2 regions of the Paraburkholderia sp. RL17-368-BIF-A genome follow, and region 2 is predicted to be linked to the other one. Evidence: riboswitches for the same ligand, from Rfam matches in the RefSeq annotation. Region 2 holds a riboswitch; the other holds the start of a gene.
What was found. A riboswitch is a leader RNA that binds a small molecule or an ion and turns the genes downstream of it on or off. The one in region 2 is predicted to bind manganese.
Positions count from the first base shown of each region.

Region 1: it holds a riboswitch for manganese, as region 2 does, so the genes downstream of both, P0D87_RS08605 (sodium:calcium antiporter) here and P0D87_RS15335 (TMEM165/GDT1 family protein) in region 2, are expected to answer to the same signal.

Region 1 is NZ_JARESN010000004.1:55,373-60,860, reverse strand. It holds gene waaC (lipopolysaccharide heptosyltransferase I) at 1-907, opposite strand, end outside; gene P0D87_RS08610 (outer membrane protein) at 1,621-2,103, shown strand; yybP-ykoY riboswitch at 2,258-2,450, shown strand; gene P0D87_RS08605 (sodium:calcium antiporter) at 2,596-3,606, shown strand; gene P0D87_RS08600 (acetyltransferase) at 3,860-4,522, shown strand; gene P0D87_RS08595 (LbetaH domain-containing protein) at 4,623-5,360, shown strand; gene P0D87_RS08590 (DegT/DnrJ/EryC1/StrS family aminotransferase) at 5,463-5,488, opposite strand, start outside.
Region 2 is NZ_JARESN010000007.1:313,292-318,779, reverse strand. It holds gene P0D87_RS15360 (COG4648 family protein) at 1-172, opposite strand, end outside; gene P0D87_RS15355 (acyl carrier protein) at 172-429, opposite strand; gene P0D87_RS15350 (phosphopantetheine-binding protein) at 426-725, opposite strand; gene P0D87_RS15345 (lysophospholipid acyltransferase family protein) at 700-1,494, opposite strand; gene P0D87_RS15340 (beta-ketoacyl synthase chain length factor) at 1,478-2,182, opposite strand; yybP-ykoY riboswitch at 2,705-2,923, shown strand; gene P0D87_RS15335 (TMEM165/GDT1 family protein) at 2,934-3,506, shown strand; gene P0D87_RS15330 (DUF4136 domain-containing protein) at 3,583-4,278, opposite strand; gene pepN (aminopeptidase N) at 4,539-5,488, shown strand, end outside.

The sequences.
Region 1 (5,488 bases), on a different contig from region 2:
CGTCGTCACCAACGGACACCGATACGCCAGGCACGTCGACGCCAAAATAACGCCGTGCTGTTGCAGTGAAGATCATGACCGTGGGCTTGCCGAGTGCGCTTGCGAGATGCACGAAGCCTGTATCTGTCCCGACGATGAGCGTGGCGGCATCGACGTACTGCGCGACCTGCAAGATAGACATCCGCGGCAGTATACGAGAGCCCCTCACTTCCTTCGCAATTGCGATGGCCTCCTGTTCCTCGCGGGCTGAACCCCACGGCAGAAGGGGGGTAATGCCGCGCTCGACAAGCGAGCGGCCAATGGCAACCCAGTGAGCCGTCGGCCACTTCTTTACATCGCTCGAAGTGGCATGGAACAGCATCGCGTACGGCTGTTCTTCTGGCTTGACGGAAGGATCGGCAGACCTGGGGATTGACAGGTCGAAGCTCGGTGCCCCGCTCACCTGATAGCCGAATGCGTCGGCGACAGTGCGGCGCAAGCCGTCCCACGCATTGAGATCTTCGCGTGGCGCGAAGCGGCCAGTGTAAGCAAAGGCGGCGCCGCTCTCGCCGAGGTCTGCCGAACGATAGCCTAGACGCCGGCGCGAGCGCGCAAGGAAAGAAATTATCGCGCTTTTGTAGACGCCCTGAAGATCGAGAACGATGTCGTATTTCTCGCGTCGCAGTTCAGATATCGATGTAAAGATCGCCTTGAGCTCGGCCCCAGAGCGGTTTTTCTTGAAGCCCCGCAATGGCGCGCACAGCACGCGGTCGATGCCCGCATTCCAGCGAGGAACATCGGCGAAGGACGCATCGGCGGCCCAGTCAATCTTGACGCCAGGAAAGGCGCGATGCAGGTCGGCCACCACGGGCTGACCATGTACCAGGTCACCTAAGGAGGTGACTTTTACTATTAGAATGCGTTTCATTCCATTACCATTCAACAAGCGGACTTCACTTCAGCATCCGTGAGACCTATACCTCGATGCTGTGCAGTGACCTGAGGGAAATCAACGGCAGGATATCCAGCTTAGATTATCCCGGACTTGGTCCGAGGGTTCCCACACGCCGGGAGCAATCAAAACGACTTTGGTTCAGATCGGCGGCAGGGCGGTTCGTAGCAGCGGTATTTTCGACATAGCAATAGAGCAACTATCTATTTGCAAGCTATCGGAAGGCTGCCTGGGGCGCCCGGGTTCCGGGTTGTTGCACGCGAGTCGCGTAGGATCATACAGGACCCAGCGGGTACGGGACCTTGGCGTACTCAGTCTCCGGTCGTGCGTGGAGAGACGTTTCGTAGACCTTAGGCGGAGCAGATCCGGCTGTCGTGCTCGAAAGCGTGGTCCCGCAGTACCATCGACAAACCGCCAAAACAACTCGAACTCGCCCGACGCGCTGCCCCACCCACACGCCTCCTAGCCCCCGCCTCACCTCTTCGCTGAAATTTCAGATCGTTCTCATCCATTCGCTGAATCGGCGCGCGCTGCCTATGCAATTCCCATCGATATGGGAATAGTTGCGCGTCGGCCTACGCCGACCCTTTCGCATTTCAGTGCGACAGGCATTGCGAGATCACTCGCCGGACTAAGAGCTTTATTTGCAATTCATGCACAAAATAACCAGATCAATTCTCGCGGCATCGGTGGTTCTTCTTTCACAGCTTCCTTGCGCACAAGCGGCGCCGCAAGCGGGCGCAAGCCAGTTCGCCGGTCCTTATGTTGGTTTCAAGCTAGGCGTCAATAATTCGGATGCATCGGGCGCATTCAACAAGGCGTCGCATAACACGGTGTTTCCGGGCTTCACCGCCGGATACAACTTCGACGTGCAGCGGTTCGTGGTAGGAGCCGAGGCTTTCGCGGATTTGCACCACGGCTCTACTACGTCCAAGGACGCAGGAATCGACGCCAAATTCGGCATGCCGTTTAACCAGTTCATGCCGTACATTCGCGCCGGCTTCACGGGCGACGACCCCGATACGCGGTTCCATTGGGGCCTCGGCGTGGACTACAAGTTCGCGGAGCATGTCAGCGCGGTCGCCGAATGGACCACGGACTCGAGCCATCACGACGGCACGAAGAGAACAAACAATAGCTTCACGGTAGGCGTCCAGTATCACTTCAATTAATGACTCGATGAGCTTGCGCGCGGCAAGAAAACAGACCGCTGCGCAAGCTGCATGGACACCACACTTGGCACGCAGTAAAAGCTCGGCTCACGGCGAACACAGTCAACAAGCTTCTTTGCGAAGGCTTGTTGGCTCCGCCCACTCCCGCTAAAATCCCCGGGTCACTGGGGAGTAGCCTTCCTTCACGCATCGCGGCATCGCGGCATCGCGTGAAGGAGAGCGCGTCAACATACTTGGCCTGCGGGTCATGGCGCGTTCGACCGGGTCGGTTTGGCGAGACCATTGGCGCACTGCTTCGTTCTGGTCGGACGGGTCGCGGTGCGTCATGGTTCGTCTTACGTCCGACCTCGGAGCCGCTGTGAAATCCCGCGCTGTTCAATCTCCTCGTCTTCTGCTCAACTTGCTGTCGCGCGATCTGCCGCGCCGCACGTTTTCGGTCCATCACGTCAATCACGTCGATCACGTCGATCCCTTCGATGCACGGAGCCGCGCATGACCGGTCTTCTCATCGAACTGGCCATCATGCTGGTCGTCATCCTCGTGGCGGCCGAGCTTTTCACCAACGCGCTCGAACATCTCGGCGAGCGGCTTAAGATATCCGAAGGCGTGACCGGCTCGTTGTTCGCTGCAGTCGGCACCGCGTTGCCCGAGACGCTCGTGCCGCTTATAGCGATTGTCGGCGGGACGAGCGATCGTGCCGTCAACGAGGAAATTGGCGTGGGCGCGATTCTCGGCGCACCGCTGATGCTGTCCACGCTGTCTACCTTTCTGATGACGCTCGCCGTGCTGCGCTCGCGCGGCGTCGGCGGACGCGTCGCGCCGGAGCGTTCGGGCTTCACTCGCGATCTCAACTATTTCCTCTTTGCCTTCCTGCTGGCCGCCGCGGCCATGTATGTGCCGCATGAGCAGCGCATCGTGCGCGCGCTCTTCAGCGTCGCGCTCGTCGGCGTGTATGTCGCCTATGTCGTGGCGACCTTCCGCGCGTCGAACGATCTGGTCGATGCAGGCCACGGCACCGAAGCGCCCGGCAAGATGATGCTCGCGCGCCTCGGCGTGCCGACCAACCTCGCGACGATCGCCGTCCAACTGCTGATCGCGGTCGCGCTGCTCGTGTGGGGCGCGGAGGGTTTCATCCACGGCGTGCGGGGCGTGTCCGCGGTGGTCGGCGTGTCGCCGCTGCTGCTGTCGCTGCTGATCATTCCGATCGCCACGGAGTTGCCGGAGAAGGTCAACAGCATCCTGTGGATTCGCCGCGGCAAGGACACACTCGCGTTCGGCAACATCACGGGCGCGATGGTTTTTCAGGGCACCTTGTTGCCCGCTATCGGCATTCTGCTGACGCCGTGGACGCCGCGCATCGAGGTGGTGACGGGCATCGTCATCACGCTGGTCGCGGCGGGCTGGCTGCGGCTCAACGCCCGCGAGCGCGGCGCGCCCGTGTGGGCGCTGCTGGTCTGCGGCGCGCTGTACGCCGCTTATCTGGCGATCACGCTAAGCCGTTAGGCGTTCGAGCCACGTCGCCGGCGAATCACAAGCCGCGGCGATGCTCCCGCCCAATACATCGATCTAACGGCTTTTCTCTCGCCAACTCCCGGAATCGCGCGATGGGGGACGACGGCATAATTTCACAAACCATTGCGACATAGATCTCGACTAGCGCCGCCGACGAAATCACCGTTGCGCGGCGCATTATTCGCGCATGTTGTCGATGCATCAAGCGGCAGGGAACCAGTCGAGCAAGTCCGCGGAGGCGGGTATGAGCCACATTGTCATCGTCGGATCGGGCGGCCATGCAAAAGTCGTCATCGATATCGTCGAGCAGGAAGGAAAGCACAGCATTGCCGGGTTAATCGACGCATACCGCAACGTGGGTGAACGGACGCTTGACTACCCGGTGCTAGGCGGCGAAGCCGATCTTCCCCGTCTCGTGGCTGAACACGATCTGCAAGGCACCATCATTGCAATCGGCGACAACGTCGTCCGCTCGAAAGTGGCGGCGAAGGTCGAAGCGCTTTGCCCCAAACTGCAGTTCATGAATGCCATTCATCCGCGGGCAACGATTGGTCGCGGCACAACGGTCGGGGCGGGCAGTGTGGTGATGGCTGGAGCGGTCGTTAATCCCGACTGTCGCGTAGGCCAGTTCTGTATTCTGAACACGAACTCGTCGCTGGATCACGACTCTGTGATGGACGAGTTTTCGAGCCTGGCGCCCGGAGCGATAACGGGTGGCAACTGCCGGATCGGTGCGTATTCCGCCATTAGCATCGGCGCAGTGCTTCGCCACGGCATCAACGTCGGAGAGCACAGCATCGTTGGCGCGGGAGCTACCGTTCTGAGGGACGTCGAGCCCTATTCGGTCGTCTACGGCAGTCCCGCCAGGAAGGTGCGCGACAGGGTTGCCGGGGCCCGCTATCTGTGAATGCAGGCCGCACCACGTTCACCCTGTCGACAACTTGCCCGGCAGTTCCATGCGGCAATAAAGTCATCGTGCACTAAACCTCAACACGCACTGGATTTATATGAACGTTGTTACGTCGGATGACAGCATCGGCGTCGTGCCGACTCATCCTCTATCGAAGCATTTCATTGTGATCGGCTACCGGGACGGGGCTTTCTCGACCATCCCTAACAACTTCTTCAGGAACTGGCTGGATGAAGAGGCCACCGACGGAGTGTTTCATATCGGCCGATGCAGTGTTCTCGGCGTGGGTTCGGTCGCCAGATACGACGGCCATGCGCAGAAGCTGGTGATTGGAAAGAACGTCGCAGGTGGTATGGGGCTCAAATTCATTCTGAACGCCCAGCATGAAACGAAGACCATATCGACGACCATGTTCAGCATCTACGGCAACGGTCTCACCAATGCAATGATGCCGCAATACGCTGACACGGTTATTCATAACGATGTGTGGATCGGCGACGAGGCTGTATTCCTGGGCGGCAGCGTCATCGAAAGCGGATGCGTTATCGGTGCGCGCTCGCTGATACCGCCGAACTTCCGCAGCGAACCGTATGGTATCTATGCGGGCTCGCCGGCGCGGCTGGTGCGTTTCCGTTTTTCGGAAAAAGTACGGGAGCGCTTGCTGGAGCTGGCATGGTGGGACATGTCGCTGCAGTGGATCAAAGACAATAACGATGCGTTCGTTGTCGATCTCACGGCGGACGAGGGTCGTGCGCTCGAAGTACTCGGTGAGCTTCAGCGGGCCAAAGCCGCAGAACTGGCAAGTGTGCGTGAACAGTCTCAGCAGAGCTTGTAATTACTGGCGGGCTTCTTTCCTGACACAAACAAAGAGCACTCGACGCATGTCATGCGTCGAGTGCTCTTTTGTATCTGGAGTTCACAAGAGAGCGTGCTGCTTTTAATACGTCTTGATGATATCGACGA
Region 2 (5,488 bases):
TGCAGCCGACGTAACGCGGCGTGTCCCAACGCCACGCGCACAGAATCAACGCGGGATACGCGAGCTTCACCAGCACTTGCACGACCGCCTTCAGCCAATGGCGTTCAGCCGCGGACGAAGCGCTTGCGGCGGGCTGATCGGCCGCCCGTGTGCGCGAACGCACTGCCGGCATCAGCCTTGAGCCGCCAGCAGCGATTCGACCGCGCCGATCACGTCGCCGACCGTGCGCACCGATTTGAACTCTTCCGGCTTGATGCGGCGCCCGGTCATTTCCTGGAGCTTGATCGCGAGATCGACCGCGTCGATGCTGTCCAGATCGAGGTCTTCGAACAGATGCGCGTCGGGCGTCACGCGCTCGGGCTCGATTGCGAAGTTCTCTTTAAAGATGGCGCGGATGCGTTCAAGAATCTCTGCCTCGGACACGGTCATTCCCCTTTGCTGTTGGTTTCGTTCGCGGCGTGCGCCGCTTCGCGCTGACTTGCCACCAGCGCGGCCAGCGTGCTGATGGAGCGAAAGTGCTCGCGCGTGCGGTCGTCGTTTGCCGCAATGGTCAATTGATATTGTTTGCGCAGCACGATGCCGATTTCCAGTGCGTCGATCGAATCGAGACCGATACCGTCGGTATCGAACAACGGTGCATCGTCGTCGATATCGGCGGGGCTCAGGTCTTCCAGATCGAGTGCCTCGATCAGAAGCTGCTTAATTTCCAGTTTTAAAGAATCCATAATCGAACAGGTGCCGGGTAATGTGTGCTTCGACGGCGCTCGTCACGCTGCGCGCAGCGAGAGCCGGTGTTGTGTCGTCTGCCGCGAGCCGCTCGACGCCGAGCGGCTCCAGCACGTTCACGCGCATGCGGAACGCTCGCGCCGGCACGTCGTACCAGCGCATCTGTTTCGTGAACGCGGGCGGATCGCAATCCATCAGCACCGGCACGATCGGCGCGTCCACCTTCAGCGCCATGTGCGCGAAGCCGCGCGAAAACGCATGCAGCCGGTTGCGCGCGGGACTGCGCGTGCCTTCGGGAAAAATGATCATCGTATAGCCTGCCGCGAGCTGCCTTGCGCCTGCTTCGACGAGCTCCGCCGGATCGGCGTTGCTCACGTATTCCGCCGAACGCACGATGCCCCAGAAACACGGGTTGCTCCAATGCGCGTTTTTCACGACGCAGCATGCGTGCGGCGTGAGCGAAAGCAGCACCATCACGTCGAGGTAGGTCGGGTGGTTGGCCACCACGATCGACGGACCGCGCGCACGCAGCGCCTCGCCGCCCGACACTTCGAGCTTCATCACGCCGATCAGTTGCAACGCGCCGACGAGCGCGCGGAAAAACCAGTGGATGATGCTCGTCACCGCGAACTGCCGCGACGCGCGATGCGGCCACAGCCACGCGAGCGGAAACACCAGCACCGAAAACAGCACGCCGCAGATGCCGAACACGACGAAAGCCATGCCCGTGGCGAAGAATCGCCACGTGTAGTCAAGCCGCGCGGTCATGCCACTCCCACTGCCAAAGGACGCCGGCGCCCTGCCAGGCCGCGGGCTCGCCGGTTTCAAGACAATGCAGCAGCGCCTGGCTTTGCGTGGCGAAGCGGGTTGCTGCGGGCTCCTCCTGGTCGTACAGGCGCGGCGACGCGGACCGTGTACAGACCAGATGGCCGAGCGCCGTTTCGTTACTCAAGAGCAGCGCGACTGCCCCGCCCTGCACTTCATCGTCGATCGTTCCGTAGGCGGAGTCGGCCGGTTCGTCGGCGTAGACCAGCAGGACCGGTGACGCCAATTGCGTTGCGTGTTGCGCATACGCCTCGAGCAGCGCATAACCGAGCGTTTCCGGGCCCGCCGAAATGGCGCTCGCCGCCGAGCGGTCGCCGCGCGCGATGCCGAACACGCCCGTCATCGCATTGAGCACCGAGAGGCTAAAGGCCGTCGGCGACACCGGCTCGCCGGAACTGATGGCGCGCAGAATCTCCGTGGTGCGGCGCAGTTCGCCGTGCCGCGACGCGAAGACGACGCGCGCCTCGTCGGCCCCGACGCAATCGTGCGCCACCTTCAGCGCGGCTTTCGAGAGCGTGCTGAGACGCCGCCGCACGATCGGTTCGATAAAACCGATGTCGGGTGCGGCGGTGGTGGCAGCAGGCCAGCTAGACCAGCGAGCGACCGGAATGGTCCAGTGCGGATCGGGCATATCGGTGTTCGCGCGTTGAAGCAAGGAGAGGCTGAAGCGCCTGACGGAATACGCAGCCGTCACAGCGTATGCGCGCCGCGCGGACCGGCAATTTCCAGCCGGGGGACAATCCAGACTTCTTTTGTAGGGTTCAGCGAATTAACGGCACTTTGGCCCGATTATTTAGGCCATTGACGATTGGCCGTGTAGTTTGGCTCAGGCTTCCTTAGTCGCCGGAATCATACTGAATATTCTGAATTAAATCAGCCACAAAAGACGTATCCATCTGTATCCGTCTCGCGTTTACGACGCTAATTTGAGTGCTATGGCGATTTGCAGAAATTTCCCATCTGGGCCTGGGAATATCCCTACATCTGTAGGTTTTTGGGAATTCGACTGTCAGACGGTCGCGTTCGCAAAGAGAATCCCGCGAATGCTTTCAATTAACTTTCTGCGACGACTGTTGCAGTCGAATACATGCGATCCGATTTCACGCGAATTCTGCTCCCGGCAGAACGGCCGCGCGGCGACGCCTGCTATAATCCGTCCCTCATTGGGGAGTAGCCGCCCCGCGCCACGTTCGCCCGGCATCTAGCCGGGCTCGCAACAACGTGCGCTCGCGGGGGCGCCTGTCAACAGACTTGGCCGTCATGGCCATGGCAGCCGCAGCCTCTGGCCTGGCGAGACCGATGACCCACACCCCGCCGCAATTGGGCCCGGCGTGTCGTGGGTCGTCGCTCGTTCATTTCCCGGCCCGCGGATTCCAACCCACGTGTTCCACGCTTTCCTCATTTCCACCGGAGCGGTCGCGCTCGCCGAAATCGGCGACAAGACGCAGTTGCTGTCGCTCGTGCTCGCCGCGCGTTATCGCAAGCCGATGCCGATCATCCTCGGCGTGCTGGTCGCGACGCTCGTCAATCACGCGGGCGCGGGCGCGCTCGGCGCGTGGCTCGGCTCGCTGCTCACGCCGGCCATCATGCGCTGGGCGCTGGCCATTTCATTCATCGGCATGGGTTTGTGGATTCTCGTGCCCGACAAGCTCGACGACGAAGAAGCCAACACGAACCGCACGCATCTTGGCGTGTTCGGCGCGACTGTCGTGGCCTTCTTCCTCGCGGAAATGGGCGACAAGACGCAGATCGCGACGGTTGCGCTCGCCGCGCGCTTTCACGACTTCTTCGGCGTGGTGGCGGGCACCACGCTCGGCATGATGATCGCCAACGTCCCGGCGATCCTGCTCGGCGACCGCTTCGCGCACCGTCTGCCGACCGGCATCGTGCACGGCATCGCCGCCGTGCTGTTCGTGGTTCTCGGAACGATGGCGCTGTTCGGCGGCGGGCTCTGACGAAGGTGCGCGATGCCGGCATTTGCCGGCATCGCGCTCTTGTCACGCTTTTATCGCGCTTGCGGTCGCGTCGCGGTCATTGCACGGCTTTCGCGCCCGACGCGGCAGCCGGCGACGCTGCAGCCGGCACCGGCGTTTCGTTGGAAGCACCCGCGCTGTTGCCGAGCGGAATCTTGACCGTGCGCACGACGCCGTTGCCAAGCGGGAAGTCGGCAAGCGCACTGCGCGCCAGATACGGCATGGCTCTCACCAGCGACGACTCGCCGCCCGAGTTGCGCGCGGTCACGTTGTAGACCTCCTTGCCCGTCGCGCGCTCGGTGATCCGCACGCCGAGCAGATGCGTGAAGATCGGATAGCTCTGGTTCACGTAGCCTGCGGGAAACGGACCCCACGGCCCCCACGGATCGTACGGACGGCCCCAGCCCCAGTAAGGCGCCGGCCACGGGTTGTAGTAGACCGGCTCGGCCACCGTCACCATGTCCGAGCGGATTCCATACGAGAGCCCGACGAGATAGCGCGCGTCGTTGCCGTCAACCTGGCGGAACGCATGCGTGGCGAGTTCGTTGGCGACGATGCGCTCATACGTGGTCAGCTCGAGATTGTTCCGCTGGTCGGGCTCGCGTGTGAACGCGTAGGTGCGGGCCGCGTCGCTGCCGCTCCAGTCGGAGAACGCGGTGACCTGCGTGGTCACGTAGGTCGTGCAGCCGGACAGCAGCACGCTCAGTGCCGCGAGCAGCAACATGGCGCGGCGCGTCCAGATATTCGTTGTCATGGTCTACCTCGTGAAGCGTTTCTGTTCGTTCGTCTTTCATTGTACGTATGACCGTCGATCGCGCCGCGCCGTTCCGCTCCCACGCCGTAGGAGCTTGAGCGTGAGCAAGAGCGGTGCGCGCGTCCGAGCGCGCATCGGCCGAACGGCTATCTGAAAAGCGCGCGCCGCACGATTGCCCGAGGCTTTGTACAATGGCTCGACAAGCCCGGCTCGCGTGTCTTCGTGCGCCGGCCGCTCGAGTCCCATCACTACAGAACGCCATGGCCGATACCGCAACGCCCAATGTGATCCGCCGCGCCGATTATGCGCCGCCCGCTTTTCTGATCGACACCGTCGCGCTCGAGTTCGATCTGCTGCCCGAACGCACGGTCGTGAAGAACACGATGCGCGTGCGCCGCAACCCGGACGCCGCGCGCGCGCCGCATCTCGAACTGATGGGCGAACAACTGGAGTTCGTCGGCGCGACGCTCGACGGTCAGCCGTTCGCCAACGCGCATCCGCACGAGCACGGGCTGGTGCTCGACAACGTGCCCGACAGCTTCGAGCTCACGCTCACCAGCATCTGCAATCCGGCGGCGAATACGACGCTCTCGGGCCTGTATGTGTCGAGCGGAAACTTCTTTACGCAGTGCGAGGCCGAGGGCTTTCGGCGCATCACCTATTTCCTCGACCGGCCGGACGTGATGTCGACCTACACGGTCACGCTGCGAGCCAGCAAGGCCGATTATCCGGTGCTGCTGTCGAACGGCAATCTGCTCGAGGAAGGCGATCTGCCGGACGGCCGTCATTTCGCGCGCTGGGAAGATCCGTTCAGGAAGCCGAGCTATCTGTTCGCGCTTGTCGCCGGCAAGCTCGTTGCGCTCGAAGAGCGTGTGAAAACCGGCTCGGGCAAGGAAAAGCTGCTGCAGGTGTGGGTCGAGCCGCACGATCTCGACAAGACCCGTCACGCGATGGATTCGCTGATCAATTCGATCCGCTGGGACGAACAGCGCTTCGGCCTCGAACTCGATCTCGACCGCTTCATGATCGTCGCGGTGAGCGACTTCAACATGGGCGCGATGGAAAACAAGGGGCTCAACATTTTCAACACGAAGTACGTGCTGGCGAACCCCGAAACGGCGACCGACACGGACTTCGCGAACATCGAGGCGGTGGTCGGCCACGAGTATTTCCATAACTGGACCGGCAACCGCGTAACCTGCCGCGACTG